Regions from separate parts of the Exiguobacterium sp. s34 genome, predicted to be linked through region 3. Evidence: riboswitches for the same ligand, from Rfam matches in the RefSeq annotation. Region 3 holds a riboswitch; each other region holds the start of a gene.

Region 1 (4,454 bases), on a different contig from region 3:
AGCGATGGCAATCCCCATGATAATTGGGGTCAGTAACTGAAACGTGTACTGCAAAACACGTGAGATGGTATCCGGTTCACTGATGACACGCCATAAGACGAGTAAAATCAGACCGATCACACTGAGTTTCCAAATAAGTTGACGATTAAGCTCCAATGCTCTATCCCCTCATACAAATATAATTTTTCTACCCTTTTACTATGAATGTTTTTTGAAAAGGATTCAATAGATGTTCACCTTGAAAAAAATGTTTGACACCGTTGGAAATGTCTGGTTAACTTAGGGACATACTAAAATTACATAGCGAATAACACTTTCTATCAAGAGAAGCGGAGGGACTGGCCCGATGAAGCTTCAGCAACAGATTGCAAAATACTGTGCTAATTCCAGCAAGGTGACCTTGAGAGATGGGAAGGTGGTTGACTACATACGTCTGTATTGAGCACCCCTTTCCTCAGAAAGGGGTGTTTTTTCGTATCAGGAGGAAGAATCATGGCAGACAGACGTTCACAATTATTAAAATCTTTACCAACCCAACACTTCGTCGGATTAGCAGAAGAGGTCGCGGCGGTAGAAGCTAGTGGAAAGACCGTTATCCGGCTCGGACAAGGGACGCCCGACTTACCGACTCCCGCTCCAATCTGTGAGGCGCTCGAACGTGCCATCACGGACCCGTCGACACACCAATACGGTCCGTTTCGCGGACAAGCGCGCTTAAAAGAAGCGGTCGCATCATTTTATTCTCGGGAATATGGTGTCGAACTCGACCCGGAACGGGAAGTCGCTATCTTGATCGGCAGTAAATCAGGTCTGATCACACTCCCACAATGCCTTCTCGAACCGGGTGACGGCATCCTACTGCCGAACCCAGGGTATCCGGACTATATCTCGGGGGCACGTCTTGCCGGTGCCGAGATCATCGATTTGACGTTAAAAGAAGAAAACGGCTTCCTTCCGGACTATTCGACACTCGATCCGCTTCACGCTCGACTCATGTATTTGAACTATCCGAGCAATCCGACGGGTGCTGTCGCAACACCGGCATTTTTTGAGGACACCGTCGCATTCGCCAAACAACATGATGTGATGGTCGTCCATGACTTTGCATATGGAAGCATCGGGTTCGATAGTCACGTTCCTCCGAGTTTCCTTCAAGCCGAAGGGGCGAAAGAAATTGGAATCGAAGTCTATACAATGTCGAAAGCATTCAATATGTCAGGATGGCGTGTCGCGTTCGCGGTCGGGAATGCTGACATTATCGAGGCAATCAACACCTATCAAGACCACGTCCATGTATCTGTCTTCTCGGCCATTCAAGAGGCGGCCATCGTGGCGCTCGAGTCACCTCGCGAACTCCGTGACGACCTCGCGTCGCTTTATGAAACAAGACGAAACCGACTGATTGACGGATTACGCCGTGCCGGGTGGGACATTGAGGCGCCGAAGGGTTCCTTCTTTGTATGGGCGAAAGTGCCTGAGGGAGATGCAAAATCTTTCTCGACAAAGTTACTCCACGAGGCGGGCGTCGCCGTCACACCAGGCTATTTCTTCGGAACAGAGGGGGAGCGCCACATCCGCTTCGGTCTCGTATCGTCTGAACAGAAGATTGATGAAGCGGTAGAACGGATCGAGAAATTGTTCGCGGCTTATGAGGAGGTTCATCTATGATTCGTCAGGCGGTACTTGAGTACGATCATTCGAAAGACGCACTTGAGAATCTTCCCGCGCGTATCGGGAATCGGGAGGCGCTTGTCTTGAGAGGGGAGAGCGGGTATAGCAAGGCGGTGCGCGTGTCGCCTCGCCTCGCGGATCTCCCGAGCGTACGATTTACCGGAGAATGTTCAGACGAGGAAGTTGAACGGTTGAACGGTTATCGACCTGACGTATGGATTGCCGTTGGTGGCGGCAAATTGATTGATACAGCAAAACGAATCGCGGCTTCTCAGAGCGTACCGCTCATTGTCGTCCCAACACTCGTGTCAAACTGTGCCGCCTTCACACCGCTTAGCGTCATCTACACTGAGGAAGGGTCATATATCCGTTACGACACATTTTCGGTCGTCATCGAGCGCGTCATCGCGGATGAACGACTGTTACGTGATTCACCTTACGACTATTTCAAGGCTGGCGTGATCGATACGGTCGCAAAGTGGTACGAGGCCCGATATATTAGCGGAACGACATCAAGGGATGCAGGCATTCAGTCAGGGCTATCGCTCGCGGCACAGTGTGGCAAGTTGATGGACCTGTCGATCCGCGAACAGGATTTCCGTCGCTACGGCACGGACATCCGATATATCGTCGATCACGTCCTCGCAATCGGTGGTGCGGTCGGTGGGTTTGGAGATGCCGGCACACGTGTTGCTGTCGCGCACGCCGTTCATAATGCGCTCAGTCGCTTTGACTCGACTCATCATTGGCTACACGGGGATAAGGTGGGGTTCGGATTGGTGGTTCAAGAGCGACTGGTAGCATCTGAGGACACCGTAATTCTCGAGAACTGGCTTCAATCCATCGGTGCACCAACTTCACTTGCGCAACTTGGTATTCGTTTTGATCAAATCGATGAATTGGTCACATTGATTCGTGAAGAAATCAAGATTCAAGGATTTCGTGATTTCGATGATTTAGAACGGTTAAAAGAAATTCTCATAAATCTTCAAGAAATGGTTTACAAATAATGCTTTTATCAGTAATATAATAACAAAATAATAGAACCGATTGCTTATCAAGAGTGGTGGAGGGACTGGCCCGATGAAACCCGGCAACCAGATCAGTATGATCATGGTGCTAATTCCAACAGTCGAGACGTCTGGGAGATGAGCGTGTCCGACTTTCACTTGTCGTGCCCGCCGCTCTTCGTGAGTAGCGGGCTTTCATTTGGAGGAGGAAATATTCATGAACATCAAACAAAAAACACTTTTGGCAGGTACATCATTTCTTGCAGCAATCGCACTTTCCGCGTGTGGACAATCCGAGGCGAGCGAGACGCTCAGCACGGAAGAACTGACGATCGGAGTGACCGGTGGCCCACACGAGCAGATTGCAGAGAAAGTGCAAGAACTCGCGAAAGAGGACGGGCTTGAAATCGACATTAAAGTATTCAATGATTACAACACACCGAACACTGCTCTCGACGAAGGCAGTCTCGACGTGAACAGTTATCAGACGCTCTCGTTCTTAGAACTTCAAAAATCAGATAAAGGCTACAAGATTGACGACGTATTCAAAACGGTCGCCTTCCCGATGGGGCTGTATTCTGAGAAGTTGAAGGATATCAAGGATTTAAAAGAAGGGGATAAAGTGGCGGTACCGAATGACCCGGCGAACGAACTTCGAGCGCTCCGTCTATACGAGACGGCTGGTCTCATCACATTGAAAGAAGGTCTGACGGATAAGGCGACGAAGCGTGACATCGCCGAGAATCCACTCAACCTTGAATTTATCGAACTTGAAGCCTCACAGCTCCCGACACAGCTTCCGGAAGTGGCGCTTGCAGCAATCAATACGAACTTCGCGATGGGAGCTGGCCTTTCGATCAACGAAGACGCGCTTTTCCACGAAGACACGGTCGATAACCCGTACCCGAACTATGTCGTTGTCCGTTCAGCCAATAAAGAAGATGAAGTTGTCGAGACGTTGAAGTCATACTACCATTCGGATGAAGTACGTACTTTCATCGAAGAAGAATTCAATGGTTCTGTCGTACCAGCGTTCTAAGGAGGGATTCGATGATTGAACTGAAACACATCACAAAGCAATTTCACGTCAATGGAGATACGATTACCGCGCTCGACGACGTCTCCCTCACAATCGAAAAAGGGGAGATTTTCGGCATCATCGGTCGAAGCGGTGCCGGTAAGAGTACGCTCATCCGGATGATCAATCTATTGGAACGACCGACGACAGGTGTCGTTGAGATTGAGGGACAAGACATTACACAATTAAAGAAAAAAGAACTCTCTTCGCTACGTCAGCGAATCGGGATGATCTTTCAACATTACAACTTATTGAAGACTGCGACCGTTGAAGAAAATGTCGCCATCCCGCTCCGCCTCGAAGGACTCGGGAAAGGAGTCATCCGTGAACGGGTCGACCGCTACCTCGACATCGTCGGTCTATCCGAACATCGGAACCATTACCCAGAACAATTATCAGGCGGACAAAAACAGCGCGTCGCCATTGCTCGTGCGCTCGCACATGAACCGGACATCCTCCTCAGTGACGAGTCGACGAGCGCGCTTGACCCTGAGACGACGGAATCTATTTTAGAGCTATTGCTCGAGATCAACCGAAAGCTCGGTTTGACGATTTTTCTCATCACGCATGAGATGGAAGTGATTGAGCGAATTTGTGACAGGGTTGCGGTGATCGATCACGGCGAAATCATCGAGCAAGGGAATGTGTTGGATGTCTTCTCAAATCCAAGACACGAAACGACGCAACGGTTCTTG
Region 2 (4,454 bases), on a different contig from region 3:
TGTGTTCAGGTACGACATGACCTTCTAGAATCGGATGGACGAAAAAGTCCATACCGCCACTGACGACATCAAATCGGAAGCCAAGTGACTGCGTCTCTTGTAAAAACTCGATGAACCCTGGCCGAAGCGTGATGGTCGAAAGAAGAAACTCACGGTATCGTACTTCCTGGTCACTCGGAAGTAAGCCGAACATCTGACCGACACCTTCTCGGATGGAGAGCGTCTGGTTCAAGACGGCATCTTTGAGCTCGACCCAATCAGGAGGTGCGAACTGTCGCATCAACGCGATGATGTTATCTTCTTCGGTGATCGTCCCGTCGAAGTCACAGATGACATGCGTGCTCATCGTGCACCCCACGCATCCAACGCGGTCGATAGTGCATCGGTATCGTTCGTCTTGCCAAGCGTCTGGTCAATCGCCTGTCGGAACGCCTTCGCTCCAGCGACCGCACCGTCTGGATGCCCATGAATCCCGCCGCCGGCATTGATGACGACATCCGTTCCGAAGTCTCGAACCAAGTCCGGGACGAGTCCAGGATGAATCCCGGCAGATGGGACCGTCAGAATCGGTTTCGTCCAATGGGGTTCTGTCGCATACGTCTGAATCTGTTGCGCTTCGTCTTTCGGTGTCGACAGCGAACCATACGGCGACGGGAAGAGCGTCAAGTCCGCCCCGGCGAGTCGAATCAGTTTCCCGAAAAGGAGGGAATGGCGGACTGATCCAGTCAACGCCCCCGCAAAAGCGGGATGTGCCAAAATCGGAACGTGAATCTCAGAGTCTTTGGCGAGTTCTCGCAAGGCATCGAGCCCATACGTATACACGTTAAACAAGAGCGCGGTCGCGCCAGCCTCAATCAATTGCTTCGCCTGTTCGCGTAACGTGAAGACGGGTCCACTCAATGTCACGGCGTATAGAACGGAGCGACCCGTCAATTCTTGATGTTCTTGAATGATCGATGCCCCGACCCGTGCCCGTTCGAGCGACGGGGTAAGTGGATTGTCATATAAAATCTCATCGTCCTTGACGAGGTCGATTCCGCCGTTGAATTGGTCACGGAGCTGTGTCGCCAAAAAGTCGAGGTCCCGTCCGATAACACCTTTGAAGATACTCATGGCGAGCGGTCGGTCGTGTACACGAAGGATGTCGCGAACACCTTCGACACCGAATGTGGCACCAGGGAAGTCTGATGCGAGCTCTTCCGGGAGTGATAGGTCAATCAGTTGGACGCTTGGGTCGAGTGATAGTTTTCCAAACGTCGTCGTCAGAATGGACGAGAAGTCTGGCGTCACATTATGTAGCGGGTAACGAATAGAGAAGCGACTCGTCGTTTCTTGTTGGGACGTCTCGATGACCTCACCACGGAACGCCTGCAGTTGATGTTGCTCGATGTGGTTCAACTCGGTCCACGTGCCGACGGTCAGCTCATGTGCGATTTTTTCAGCCACGCGTTCGACGTGATCGGTATGTTTGATTTCATAAGTAGCGATAATTCCCATAAGTTCCTCCTTTCAGGTCAAACAAAAAATGACCTCATGCCAAGGCAAGAGGTCATTCGAAAACAATGAACTCTTATCTCTCAGCGATAGCTGCAAGAATTAGCACCGTGCCATTTCTGGTCGGTTGCTGCGACATCATCGGGCTTGTCCCTCCGTCTGCTCTTGATAAGAATAGTTGTGAAGTTGTGAAATTTAATTGAATTTTTACATAGAATCGCTCACTCGTCAATTCCTTTTTTTGAGAAAAAAAGTTTGAAAATAATGTTTCTATATATGCGTGTCAAAAATAGGGAGTCGACCGAAAATAGAGGATTGACAACTAGCGTCTCGAGTCCGTAATATTCGTCTCAACACGTCAAACACAATTAAATCATTTACTCTTATCGCGAGTTGGCAGAGGGAATTGGCCCTAAGACGCCGCAGCAACCGACCATTTGGCACGGTGCTACATCCACCAGACATATGTCTGAAAGATGAGAGGAACAACCAATTTGGGTGTGCCTCTTTCTCGCGGAGAAAGGGGCTTTTTTCATGTATATGCACAGGAAAGGGGAAAGCATCATGGCTTATAAGGCGTTTACAGAACAGAGTGTCGTCGACCATGTTCGACAGTTGGGGTTACTAGAAGAGGGGATCGCAGAATGTGAGGAAATCGGAGATGGAAATTTAAATCTCGTCTTTCGCGTTCGCCAAGGCGATACGTCATTGATTGTGAAACAGGCGTTACCATACGCAAAAGTCGTTGGAGAGAGCTGGCCGCTCACGCTTGATCGGTCTTGGATTGAACAGCTGGCCCTTCGTGAGTTTTCCAAAGTCGTTCCACAGTTCGTACCGGGTGTCCTCGGGAGCGACCGTGAACTCGCTTATACGATTTTGGAAGATTTATCAGCTTTTGAGATTGTCCGCACCGGCTTTCTAAAAGGCGAGAGCTATCCGAATTTAGCGCGTCACGTCGGTACATTCCTCGGTGAAACGTTGTTTGCGACGTCTGACTATGCGAACGGTCCACTCGTCAAGAAACAAATCGAAAAGGAGTATTATAATCCAGAACTGTGCGATATCACGGAGAAACTCATCTTTACCGACCCGTATCGCGATGCAGAATCGAATCAGATTGAATCTGCCATTCGTACAGATGTTGAAAAATTATGGTCAGATCTCGCCCTGAAGATTGAAGTGGCCAAATTGAAGGTCGGGTTCGTGACGAAACATGAAGCGTTATTACATGGAGATTTACATACAGGAAGTATTTTTGCGACGCGTCAAGAAACGAAAATCATCGATCCTGAGTTTGCGTTTTATGGTCCGTTCGGCTTTGATATCGGTCAAATCATTGCTCATTTAGTGTTCTCGACGTATGCGCATCCGTTGAAACGGTTCGAACGCTTCACAGAAGTGCTCACCGTCTGGGAGACGTTTGAAAAAACGTTCCGCACACGCTTCACACAGGCGGTCGAACCGTTCAACACAGTAGGATTCGTGGACGAACTGTTGCCGTCGATTTTGAGTGATGCGATTGGTTACGCAGGCTGTGAACTGATTCGTCGAACGATTGGTCTTGCTGGGGTCGCTGACTTAGAAACACTACCAGACGACCTTCGCATCGAACGGAAACGCCACTCCTTAGAACTCGGCACGCGCCTCATCAAACAGCGCCATCAGATTCAATCGATTGACCAGTTGATTCCAGTCCTGTCGGAGGTGCGAGTATGAGTGTGCAAAGTATTCATTTCGATGCCGACACTGAAATCTTGACGATTTTAGATCAGACACAGTTGCCGCAAGAAGAGCGCTATATTGAAGTGTTGACGCTCGAACAGGCCGAACATGCGATCAAGTCGCTTCAAGTTCGAGGAGCACCGGCCATCGCCTATTTCGGGGCGTTCGTCCTCGCAAAAGAAGCATCACGTCTGCAAGATAATCCATATTTTCACCGCCAATTGGACCAAGTCGGGCAACGATTGATTGCGACCAGACCGACGGCGGTCAACTTACAGCACGTCATCGAATCACTCCTACGATTGAACGTAGGGGAGGACTTTGAACAGATCGCAAAAGCAATTAAAGAGCGTGCGATTGAAATTTATGAACAAGACGTGGCGACGTATCGCACGATTGGTGAGCATGCGCTCACCGTGTTACCCGCCGGTGGCAATGTATTGACGATTTGTAACGCCGGTGCCATTGCGACGTCACGTTATGGTACTGCGCTTGCCCCATTCTATGTCGGAAAAGAGCGTGGCATCCCGTTTCGGGTGTTCGCATCGGAAACCCGTCCACTGCTTCAAGGGGCACGGTTGACCGTATGGGAACTCGACCGGGCAGACATCGATGTCACGTTGATCACCGACAATATGGCGGCGTGGACGATTCAGACGAAACAAGTCGATGCCATCATCGTCGGGGCGGACCGCATCACACGTACCGGTCATACAGCCAATAAAATCGGGACGCTCCAGCTCGCAATTTTGGCGAAACACTACAACATCCCGTTCTATGTCGCCGCCCCGCATTCGACGTTTGATTTGGAAGCAGACGACACGATTCAAATCGAGGAACGGGACGCGCATGAAGTGACCCATATCGGGGGACATCCGACGGCACTCGTCGGCATCACAGTCTTCAACCCGGCGTTTGATGTGACCCCACCAGAACTCATCACTGGTCTCATTACGGAGACAGGTGTGCTCGAACCGACCGAGTCGGTCATTGTTGAACACGTAGGAGGAAACGCATATGTCTAAAAAAATCATCTTCTTCCTGTTGACCGTCATCCTGGCGCTCGCCGGATGCACGAATGAACAGGCGCAACCGAAGACGACAGCGAGTCAAACGGAAACGAAAACGAAACCGGTCAGCGTATCCAATGGGACGCTTCCAAAAGACCTAGAAGTCGCCCTCGTCATGCAGATGTCGATTGGGACGTTCTCTTCGCAGTATATCGAAGGGGTGACCGA
Region 3 (9,057 bases):
CGATGTATGTCACTTCACTACCTTCGTCTGCGACGAGGATTGTGTGGTGATAGAGGGCGCCGTTCGCCTGTTCCATCGTGAAGATCGCTTGAAGCGGATCTTTCAATTGCGTGTTTTTCGGTACATAGATGAATGCACCACCGTTTGTGAGGGCAGCATTCAACGCCGAAAGACGTTCTTCATCGACACGTACGCCTTCCGTCATGAAGTATTTCTCAACGAGCTCTGGATGTTGCTCCATCGCTTCTTTGATTCCCATGAACAAGACGCCTTCTGGCATCGACAATTCGTTATAGACGACATGACCGTTGCGTTCAACGAGCACGTTTGTCCGGTGGTCTCCGAGGAGTGACTCGATGTCAGCCGTCAAACCGTCTTTCGGTTCGAGATTGACATCACCCGCTGCGAAGTCCCATTTATCAATCTTAATCTTTTCAACTTTTGGCAAAGCAAGTGTCGGCGCAAGTTCTGCTGCCTCTTTACGACGGTTGACCATCCATGCTGGTCCGCCGAGCGCTTCTGCACGTGCCGACAACGCTTGTGCATCCAATTCAAATTGTACGGTCATCGTACAGCCTCCTTACGCTTCTGTGTCTACTGTCATTCCGAGTTCTTGCTTCACCCAGTCGTAACCTTCTGCTTCGAGTCGTTGTGCGAGCTCTTTGCCACCAGACATGACGATTTTACCGTCCATCATGATGTGTACGAAGTCTGGTTCGATATAGTTGAGGAGACGTTGGTAGTGCGTGATGATCAAGCAGCCAAACTCTTCTGAACGCATTTCGTTGACACCTTTTGCGACAACTTTGAGTGCATCGATATCAAGACCTGAGTCGATTTCATCCAAGATGGCGATGTTCGGTTGAATCATCATCATTTGAAGAATTTCGTTACGTTTCTTCTCACCACCTGAGAATCCTTCGTTTAAGTAACGGTGTGCCATTTCTGAAGGGATTTCGAGAAGTTCCATCTTCGCATCGAGTTCACGGATGAACTTCATGAGCGAGATTTCTTGACCTTCTTCACGACGTGAGTTGATTGCTGAACGCAAGAAGTCTGCGTTTGTAACACCGCTGATTTCAGCCGGGTACTGCATCGCAAGGAACATCCCTGCTTGTGCACGCTCGTCGACTTCCATCTCGAGGACATCTTCGCCGTTTAATTCGACGCTTCCCCCAGTGACCTCATAAAGTGGATGACCCATGAGTGCTGATGCGAGTGTTGATTTACCAGTCCCGTTTGGACCCATGATGGCATGAATTTCGCCACCTTTAATTTCTAGGTTAAGACCTTTGACAATCTCTTTTCCTTCGATTGAGACGCGGAGGTCATCAATTTTCATTTGTGGTACGTTAGACATTCGGATACCCCTTCCGTATTTTCTCGCCATAGTGAATGGCGTAGATTAGATATATTCTAATCTTAGACTAGTAATTTTTTTATTTCAAGCGACTCACCTTAGAATTCATTCTCAATAGAATGATAAAAGTTGAGAATGCTAATAGTAGGAAATCAAGACATTATCCGGCATTCTCCTCGACGAGTGCGAGAACGGCTTTCCGCTCTCGTACGGCGGCAGCGAAGAAGAAGGCACCACATCCCGTCAACACCGCCAAGCTTCCGAATACCGGAAGTGATGATTGGCCGAACGTATCCAGTAAAACGCCTCCGATAATCGGTCCAATCGTCTGACCGAGTGACGTCAACCCCATCGCTCCAAAATAAGTTCCCCGCAGATGTTCTGGCGCCAGTTCGTCCGTCAACACGTCCGTCATCGTGAACATCAACACCTCGCCGACCGTGAAAATGGCCATCGCGACAAAGAGAACCCACTCCACCGTCGCAAATCCGATGAGCAGAAGTCCGAACGACAATGTCGAGATTCCGAAAAAGAGCGATTTGATGGGAGAGACACGAATCCCGAAACGCATAATCGGATACTGGACGATGAGCACCGTGATGGCGTTTGTCGTCAATAAGTAAGCGAACAATCTTGAACCGTCTTCCAACCCATCGCTTAGCGCGATAAATTGAGGAAGCGTCGAATTGAACTGACTGTAACCGATAATCGCAAAGATCATCCCGATGATGACCGCACGAAACGTCCGATCGTCCCGTAAAACGCGAAACGTCTCCGTCAAGCGCGGGCGTGCTTTGACACCGTCCCCTTCTTCAAACGGATATTTGTAAAACAAGATCGAGATGATGATTCCATACACGATGTAGACAGCCGTCACAACGAAGAACGCGGTCTTCACACCGGTGAGTGATAAGACAACCGCCAAGAGTGGTCCGATGGCCGCGGCGATGTTAATCATGAAGTAACGGACGTTATAGACGATGACCCGCTGATCTGCCTGCGTCGTGTCACTAATGAGAGCACGTGAAGCCGGTTCTAAGAAAGATCGCGACATCCCCATCAACATGGATAGCATGTAAAACCAAAACAGTTCGGTCGCAAGCGCGAGGCCAGCGAACGTAACGGCATTGAGCACGATCCCGATTAGCATGAGCTGTTTTCGCCCATATCGGTCAGAGAGTGTTCCCCCAAAGAAGCTCATGAACAGACCCGAAAGCGCCGTCACGGCAAAAATCGTTCCAATCACACTCGCTGAAAACCCGAGTGTGGCCAAATAGATCGCAAAAAATGGCATGACAAAAAACGTTGCCAGTCGTGCAAAAAACGTCCCGAACAGGACGCCCCACGTCAGCGGATGAATCTGTGTGAGCTTCATCCAAATCCCCCCTTTTCTTTCATATATAGTGTACTTCTCTTCATGAAAGAACACTAGACAAAAAAAGACTCAGGGGATGACCCCTGAGTCGAGATTACTTATTGTTGTACCGGTACGACCGCACCTTTGTATTCGTCCAAGATCCACTGTTGTGTTTCTTTAGAAGTCAATACTTCGAGAAGTGCCTTGACGCGCTCATCTTCTTCGTCTCCTTCACGTGTGACGATCAAGTTGACGTATGGTGAGTCTTCGCCTTCGAGTGCGATGGCATCTTCAAGTGGGTTGAGACCTGCATCGATCGCGTAGTTCGTGTTGATGAGGACCGCATCGCCTTCTCCGTTGTTGTAAGCTGTCGGAAGAAGTGCTGCTTCCACGTCCGTCTTAAATTTCAAGTCTTTCGGGTTGTCGACGATGTCAGAGACTGTCGCATCGACTGTCTTGCCTTCAGCAAGTGTGATGAGACCTTCTGATTGGAGCATCGTAAGGATACGTCCGTGGTCAGCAACCGATGAACTCATGATGATTTCCGCACCTTCTGGAAGTTCGTCGAGCGATTTGTATTTTTGTGAGTAGACACCGATTGGCTCAATGTGGACACCACCCGCAGATGCGAATTTGTAGTCTTTGTTTTCAGCCATTTGCGACTCGAGGTATGGCTCGTGTTGGAAGTAGTTCGCATCGAGTTCCCCGCTTGCGAGCGTCTTGTTCGGAAGCACGTAGTCTTGGAACTTCTTGATTTCGAGTTTGTAACCTTTTGCTTCATATTCTTCTTGTACGTGCTCTAAAATCTCAGCGTGTGGTACGTTCGATGCACCGACGATCAATGTCTTTTCATCGCCAGACCCTGTGTCTGCCTCTTCCCCGCCGCAAGCCGCGAGAACTGTGAATGCTGATAATGCTGTCAATCCGAGTACTGTTTTCCAAGTTTTCATAATGAATCCCTCCAAATGGTATATGTGTGATTAAGCTGAACGTTTATCAATTTTTGTGACGAGTCGGTCACCGATGAATTGGATGACGAACACGATGATCAAGATGAGCACCGTCGCCACGAACGTGACGTCGTTTTGTGAGCGCTGGAACCCTTCCAAGAAGGCCAAGTTCCCGAGTCCGCCGCCCCCGACGACCCCTGCCATCGCCGTATAACCGACGATGGCAACGATGGTCACCGTGAGTCCTGATACGATTGCGGGAAGAGCTTCCGGAATCAAGACTTTATAAATGATTTGCCATTTCGTTGCTCCCATCGATTCGGCCGCCTCGATGACACCATGGTCGACTTCACGAAGCGCAAGTTCGACCATACGAGCGTAGAACGGTGCCGCTCCGATGATGAGCGCCGGAAGCGCCGCCGTCGAACCAAGCATCGTACCGAGTAGGAACAACGTGAACGGGATGAGCAAGATGATCAAGATGATGAACGGGATCGAACGAAACACGTTGACGATCGCGCTGACAAAGACGTAAATCGGACGATTCTTCAATAATAGCGATTCGTTTGTAATATAGAGAATCAAACCTAAAGCGAGTCCGATCACAAACGTCGCGACACCTGCGACGAGCGTCATGTATAACGTCTCCCAAGTCTGTTCCATCATGATTTGCCAGTCTACGTTAGGAAACATCGCTTTCCACCTCCACTTCTACAGATTGCGAACGAATCGACGCGATGGCGCGGTCGATTTCTCTTGCTTCCCCAATCAATTGGATGAATAGCGTGCCGAGCGCACCGACTTGTGACTGGGTCACATTCCCGCCGATGATGTTGAATCCGATATCGTGTGTTTTAAGGACGTCAGACAAAATCGGTTGTTCCGCCGTCTCATTCAAGAATTTCAATTTGACGATTTGACCACTTGGGTATCGTGCTTTCAAGTGTTCGAACGTGAGCGACAGATCGTCGACCGCTCCGATTTGCTTCACGAATTCTTTCGTGATCGGTTGTTCCGGATGTTGGAACACGTCAGAGACTTGACCCGTCTCGACGACTTTCCCCGCTTCCATCACGGCGACACGATGACAAATCTTTTGGATGACGTGCATCTCATGCGTGATGAGGACGATCGTCAAGCCGAGTTTCTTATTGATGCTGACGAGCAGTTCGAGAATCGAATCCGTCGTCTTCGGGTCGAGCGCACTCGTCGCTTCGTCACAGAGGAGCACCTCTGGATTCGTAGCGAGCGCGCGGGCAATCCCGACTCGCTGTTTTTGACCGCCCGATAATTGTGATGGGTAGCTGTCTTCACGACCAGCCAATCCAACGAGCTCAACGAGTTCTTGGACCCGACGTTTCCTCTCACTTGCCGGAACCCCAATCAATTCGAGTGGGAAGCTAATGTTTTCTGCGACCGTGCGCGACCACAGAAGGTTAAAGTGCTGGAAGACCATCGAGACGTTTTTGCGAACCCCTCGTAATCCTTTCGGGCTGAGCTTCGTGAGCTCACTCCCGGCGACCTCGATTTCACCGCTAGACGGTGACTCGAGACGGTTGAGTAATCGGATGAGCGTCGACTTCCCCGCCCCCGAATATCCGATTATTCCAAAAATTTCACCGCGATCAATCGTTAGTGACACATCATCGACCGCCTGGACACGACCATTCTTCGTATCGAACCATTTGGCGACGTTTCGTAATTGAATCAATTCTTTTCCCTCCTGACAACAAAAAAAGCGCGCACGTTTGAGCAAACGTGCGCACTTTATCGTACGGACAACGATTGCTCTCATCTCTCAAGGTTTCTCACCTTGCTGGAATTAGCACCATTTCGGATTGCTCCGCGGTTGCTGGGCGTCATAGGGCCAGTCCCTCAGCCTCTCTTGATAAGAGTGTTGTGTATTCGATTAGCTTTATCATAGCGACAGCTTTTTCTGCTGTCAAATCCTTTTTTCAAAAAAATTAAAAAAAGGTGCCGTCCGAGGACGACACAGAACGTAGCACCTTGAGTCACGGAAGGACAGCCCATAGATGAAAATCTTTTGCCCGTTCAAGATTTCCACCCTTATATGGGGGAGATTCACCAATCATCACTCGATCTTGACTTGGACCGTGCGATTATACGGAACGTCTTTCTTCGCTTGATTTTTTTGGGGGACAATCGAAGGGAAGACTGACGTGTATTCGTATAAAGTGTAGCAGCGGCTTCATCAAAACGTCTTGATGTCGGGAATATCGCGTCCTATTTTGTGTTCAAGTAAGATGTTGTAATGAATATACCATTCGTGAACTTTCTGTGTCAACTGATTATTTAAAATTTTCAGATTATTCTAATGTTCCTCTCTCACTTCACGAAAGAGAGGACATGCTGGACGTTTTGAAAAGCATAGAGACGATCCCGAACCTCGCCATTTTCAAGCTTTAATAGGGCCGGGACACTCATCACTTGATAGGCCTCAAGCTCTTTTGGAATATAGTTCGCGTCTCGCTTTTCAATCTGAATTTCAGGGTCAACCGCCTCGACGACCGTTAACATTTTCTCCGCGACAGCGCATGTACCACACATTGGCGCGTATATATATAAGAATCCGTCTGTAATCATTATTCTCACCTCTCTTGCCATTATAATGGTCGATTGATTCTCGTTCAAAAATCGTGCTCTCGTGAAATTTCAGAATTTTTCAATGATTCTCTTGACTCTTCTGTCGGATAGGAATAATATGGGTTCTAACTTTATCGCTTTTGTACATAACAGCAAAAAAGAAGGACAGGTGAATGAATGATGACGGAACAGGCAACAAGTACGACAAAGCAATTCACGATGAACGTCTTAAACGGTCTCAGCATGGCGATTCTGATCGCCCTCATCCCGAGCGCACTGCTCGGTGAACTCACGAAAGCCATACTCCCTTATTTTCCGTCTCTTCAATTCATATTGGATGCGACGACGATTGCGATGCGGCTTCTCCCAGCCATTATCGGCCTGGCCGTTGCGATGCAGTTCGGACGATCGATTCTAGAGGCAGGAACGATTGCCATCGCGACGTATGTCGGCAGTGGTGCCGTTCGAATTAACGAGGGTGCGTTCGTGATGGCAGGCATCGGTGACGTGATCACAGCCGGTGTGACCGCTGCGATTGCCACCCTTCTCGTCATGAAGCTCGCCCCCCACTTGAAGACGTATACGGTCATCGTTATGCCGATGACAGTCATTGTCGTCGCTGGTGGGATCGGTTCCTTCTTGTTGACGTACATCTCACAGATTACGACATACATCGGATACCTCATCATGACGATGACAGATCTTCAACCCGTTCTCATGGGTATCTTGATTGCGATGGCGTTCTCGCTCATCATCGTCTCGCCGATTTCGACCGTCGGAATTGCGACCGCGATTAGCCTATCCGGCGTTGCGGCCGGTGCGGCAAACCTCGGTGTCGTTGCCGCCGGATTCGGTCTCGCCATCGCGGGTTGGCAGGCGAACGCGACCGGTACATCGATTGCACACTTCCTTGGGTCACCGAAAATTCAAATGGCAAACTTCGTCCGACGTCCCATTATGATGCTTCCGATTTTGGCGAATGCGGCCATTCTCGGCGCCCTCGCCGGTATGTTAAGAATCGAAGGGACTCCAATCAGCGCCGGATTCGGTGTATCTGGACTCATCGGACCGGTGAACGCGCTACACCTCATGCCGGGCGGATTCGCCTTGTTCAACGTGCTTCTCGTCATCGTCTTGTTCGGTCTCATCCCGGTCGGACTCGGGATTTTCTTCTACCGTGTGTTCGAACGGGCGACACTCGTCAAATCGGATCACTATCGTCTCGATTTCGAGTAAGACGTAAAAAAAGCCGGCTTCTCCAATTCGGAGAGGCCGGTTTTACTTATCCTTGAATCATCGCTTCGTATTCTTCAGCTGTCATGAGCTTGTCGAGGTCCGACTCTTCCGTCAACTCGACTTCGACCATCCATGCGTTTTCAAACGGTGACTCGTTGACGAGTTCTGGAGAATCCGCGAGGTCCTCGTTCACTGCTGTGATGCGTCCTGATACCGGCGCATACAACTCAGAGACCGTCTTCACTGATTCGACTGAGCCGAATGGCTCGTCGAGCAAAATCGTACCGTCGACTTCTGGGAGTTCCACAAACACGATATCCCCTAGTTCGCTCTGTGCGAAATCCGTGATGCCGATGCGGGCTTTCGTTCCGTTTACTTCCACCCATTCATGTTCTTTTGAATAACGTAAATTTGCTGGTACTTTGCTCATCCTAACTTCCCCCTCAAATAAATTAGACTCACATCTGTATTATAGCACTTAGCCCCAAACGTCCGTAAAGGACTTTTCTGAAAATCCGACCGTCGTTTTTTCACCATTTGTGACGATTGGTCGCTTCAAAAGCATACCATTACTCGCCAACAGCTCGAGTTGTTCGTCTTCTGATAGATTTGGAAGCTGATCTTTGATACCTTCATTCCGATACACTTGCCCGCTCGTATTGAAGAACTTTTTGAGTGGTAAATCCGATTGTTTCCACAACTCGGCGAGCTGTTCTTTCGTCGGTGTCGATTCGACGATATGGACGTATGTATAATCGACGCCTTGCGCTTTCAACCATTTTTCTGCTTTTTTACACGTACTGCATGGTGGATAGCCATATAGTGTCACCATCTGTTCATCACCTCTCTCATCAATGTAGCATATTCTGAGAAATCAATTCACGTCTCAAGCAACCGTTCGATTTCTCGTTTCATCGTCGTGTTGACCATATGTCGCTCTTCGATAAAACGTAAGATGATCGCCGCCGCGACACCTGACTTGCCATATCCTAATACCCCGCCCATCAAGAAAGAAATCATTTGTGGATGTCTCGACTCGACCCGACGTGTCGGGTTGAACGGGTCCCCTTGTCCACCGAGCGCCTTCAGAACGTTCTGAACGGCCGCGACTTGGACGAGTTCGAATCCAGCGAGCGTCTCTCCTCGGCGTTCACGTAGCAACCCGACATATAGGTTCGTCAACGCTTCTTCATAGTAATAAGCCGTCGCTTCACGCGCGATTTCGAGATGCGGTGTCGCGAATACATCGAGTGCTTCATCCCGTCGCCAGACGATCCGTCCCGGCGTGTAGGCGATTGTTGCGAGTTCATGTACTTCGAAGACGGCGAACTCACCGTAAATGCCATCGTGATACATAATCTTATGCCCGTCTTTCGTGTTTTGGAACTGATAATGAAGCGGCTCGACTTCGAGCCAGTCGAGTCGGTCGATAAAGCGTGCCTTATGCCCGTCCTCGACAATCAAAAAGAAATCGAGGTCCGAGTAATCATCCAACCGCTCCGTCTCTTGTCCGATCGACCCTAATGCCAGCAACATAAGCGTTCCTTCGT

What was found. A riboswitch is a leader RNA that binds a small molecule or an ion and turns the genes downstream of it on or off. The one in region 3 is predicted to bind S-adenosylmethionine.
Region 1: another riboswitch for S-adenosylmethionine. It lies ahead of KNO87_RS08275 (MetQ/NlpA family ABC transporter substrate-binding protein); the one in region 3 lies ahead of KNO87_RS12265 (methionine ABC transporter ATP-binding protein).
Region 2: another riboswitch for S-adenosylmethionine. It lies ahead of mtnK (S-methyl-5-thioribose kinase); the one in region 3 lies ahead of KNO87_RS12265 (methionine ABC transporter ATP-binding protein).

What each region holds. Positions count from the first base shown of each region.
Region 1 is NZ_JACSKE010000003.1:256,571-261,024, forward strand. It holds gene KNO87_RS08260 (AI-2E family transporter) at 1-156, opposite strand, end outside; SAM riboswitch class I at 315-414, shown strand; gene KNO87_RS08265 (aminotransferase class I/II-fold pyridoxal phosphate-dependent enzyme) at 493-1,668, shown strand; gene KNO87_RS08270 (iron-containing alcohol dehydrogenase) at 1,665-2,681, shown strand; SAM riboswitch class I at 2,723-2,826, shown strand; gene KNO87_RS08275 (MetQ/NlpA family ABC transporter substrate-binding protein) at 2,899-3,720, shown strand; gene KNO87_RS08280 (methionine ABC transporter ATP-binding protein) at 3,732-4,454, shown strand, end outside.
Region 2 is NZ_JACSKE010000001.1:554,209-558,662, reverse strand. It holds gene KNO87_RS02750 (2-hydroxy-3-keto-5-methylthiopentenyl-1-phosphate phosphatase) at 1-346, opposite strand, end outside; gene KNO87_RS02745 (2,3-diketo-5-methylthiopentyl-1-phosphate enolase) at 343-1,497, opposite strand; SAM riboswitch class I at 1,568-1,669, opposite strand; SAM riboswitch class I at 1,875-1,977, shown strand; gene mtnK (S-methyl-5-thioribose kinase) at 2,059-3,210, shown strand; gene mtnA (S-methyl-5-thioribose-1-phosphate isomerase) at 3,207-4,241, shown strand; gene KNO87_RS02730 (sugar ABC transporter substrate-binding protein) at 4,234-4,454, shown strand, end outside.
Region 3 is NZ_JACSKE010000005.1:227,071-236,127, forward strand. It holds gene sufD (Fe-S cluster assembly protein SufD) at 1-568, opposite strand, end outside; gene sufC (Fe-S cluster assembly ATPase SufC) at 581-1,342, opposite strand; gene KNO87_RS12250 (MDR family MFS transporter) at 1,521-2,735, opposite strand; gene KNO87_RS12255 (MetQ/NlpA family ABC transporter substrate-binding protein) at 2,834-3,667, opposite strand; gene KNO87_RS12260 (methionine ABC transporter permease) at 3,698-4,360, opposite strand; gene KNO87_RS12265 (methionine ABC transporter ATP-binding protein) at 4,350-5,378, opposite strand; SAM riboswitch class I at 5,456-5,562, opposite strand; gene KNO87_RS12270 (thioredoxin family protein) at 6,014-6,271, opposite strand; gene KNO87_RS12275 (PTS sugar transporter subunit IIC) at 6,449-7,507, shown strand; gene gcvH (glycine cleavage system protein GcvH) at 7,554-7,937, opposite strand; gene KNO87_RS12285 (arsenate reductase family protein) at 7,986-8,339, opposite strand; gene KNO87_RS12290 (hypothetical protein) at 8,387-9,057, opposite strand, start outside.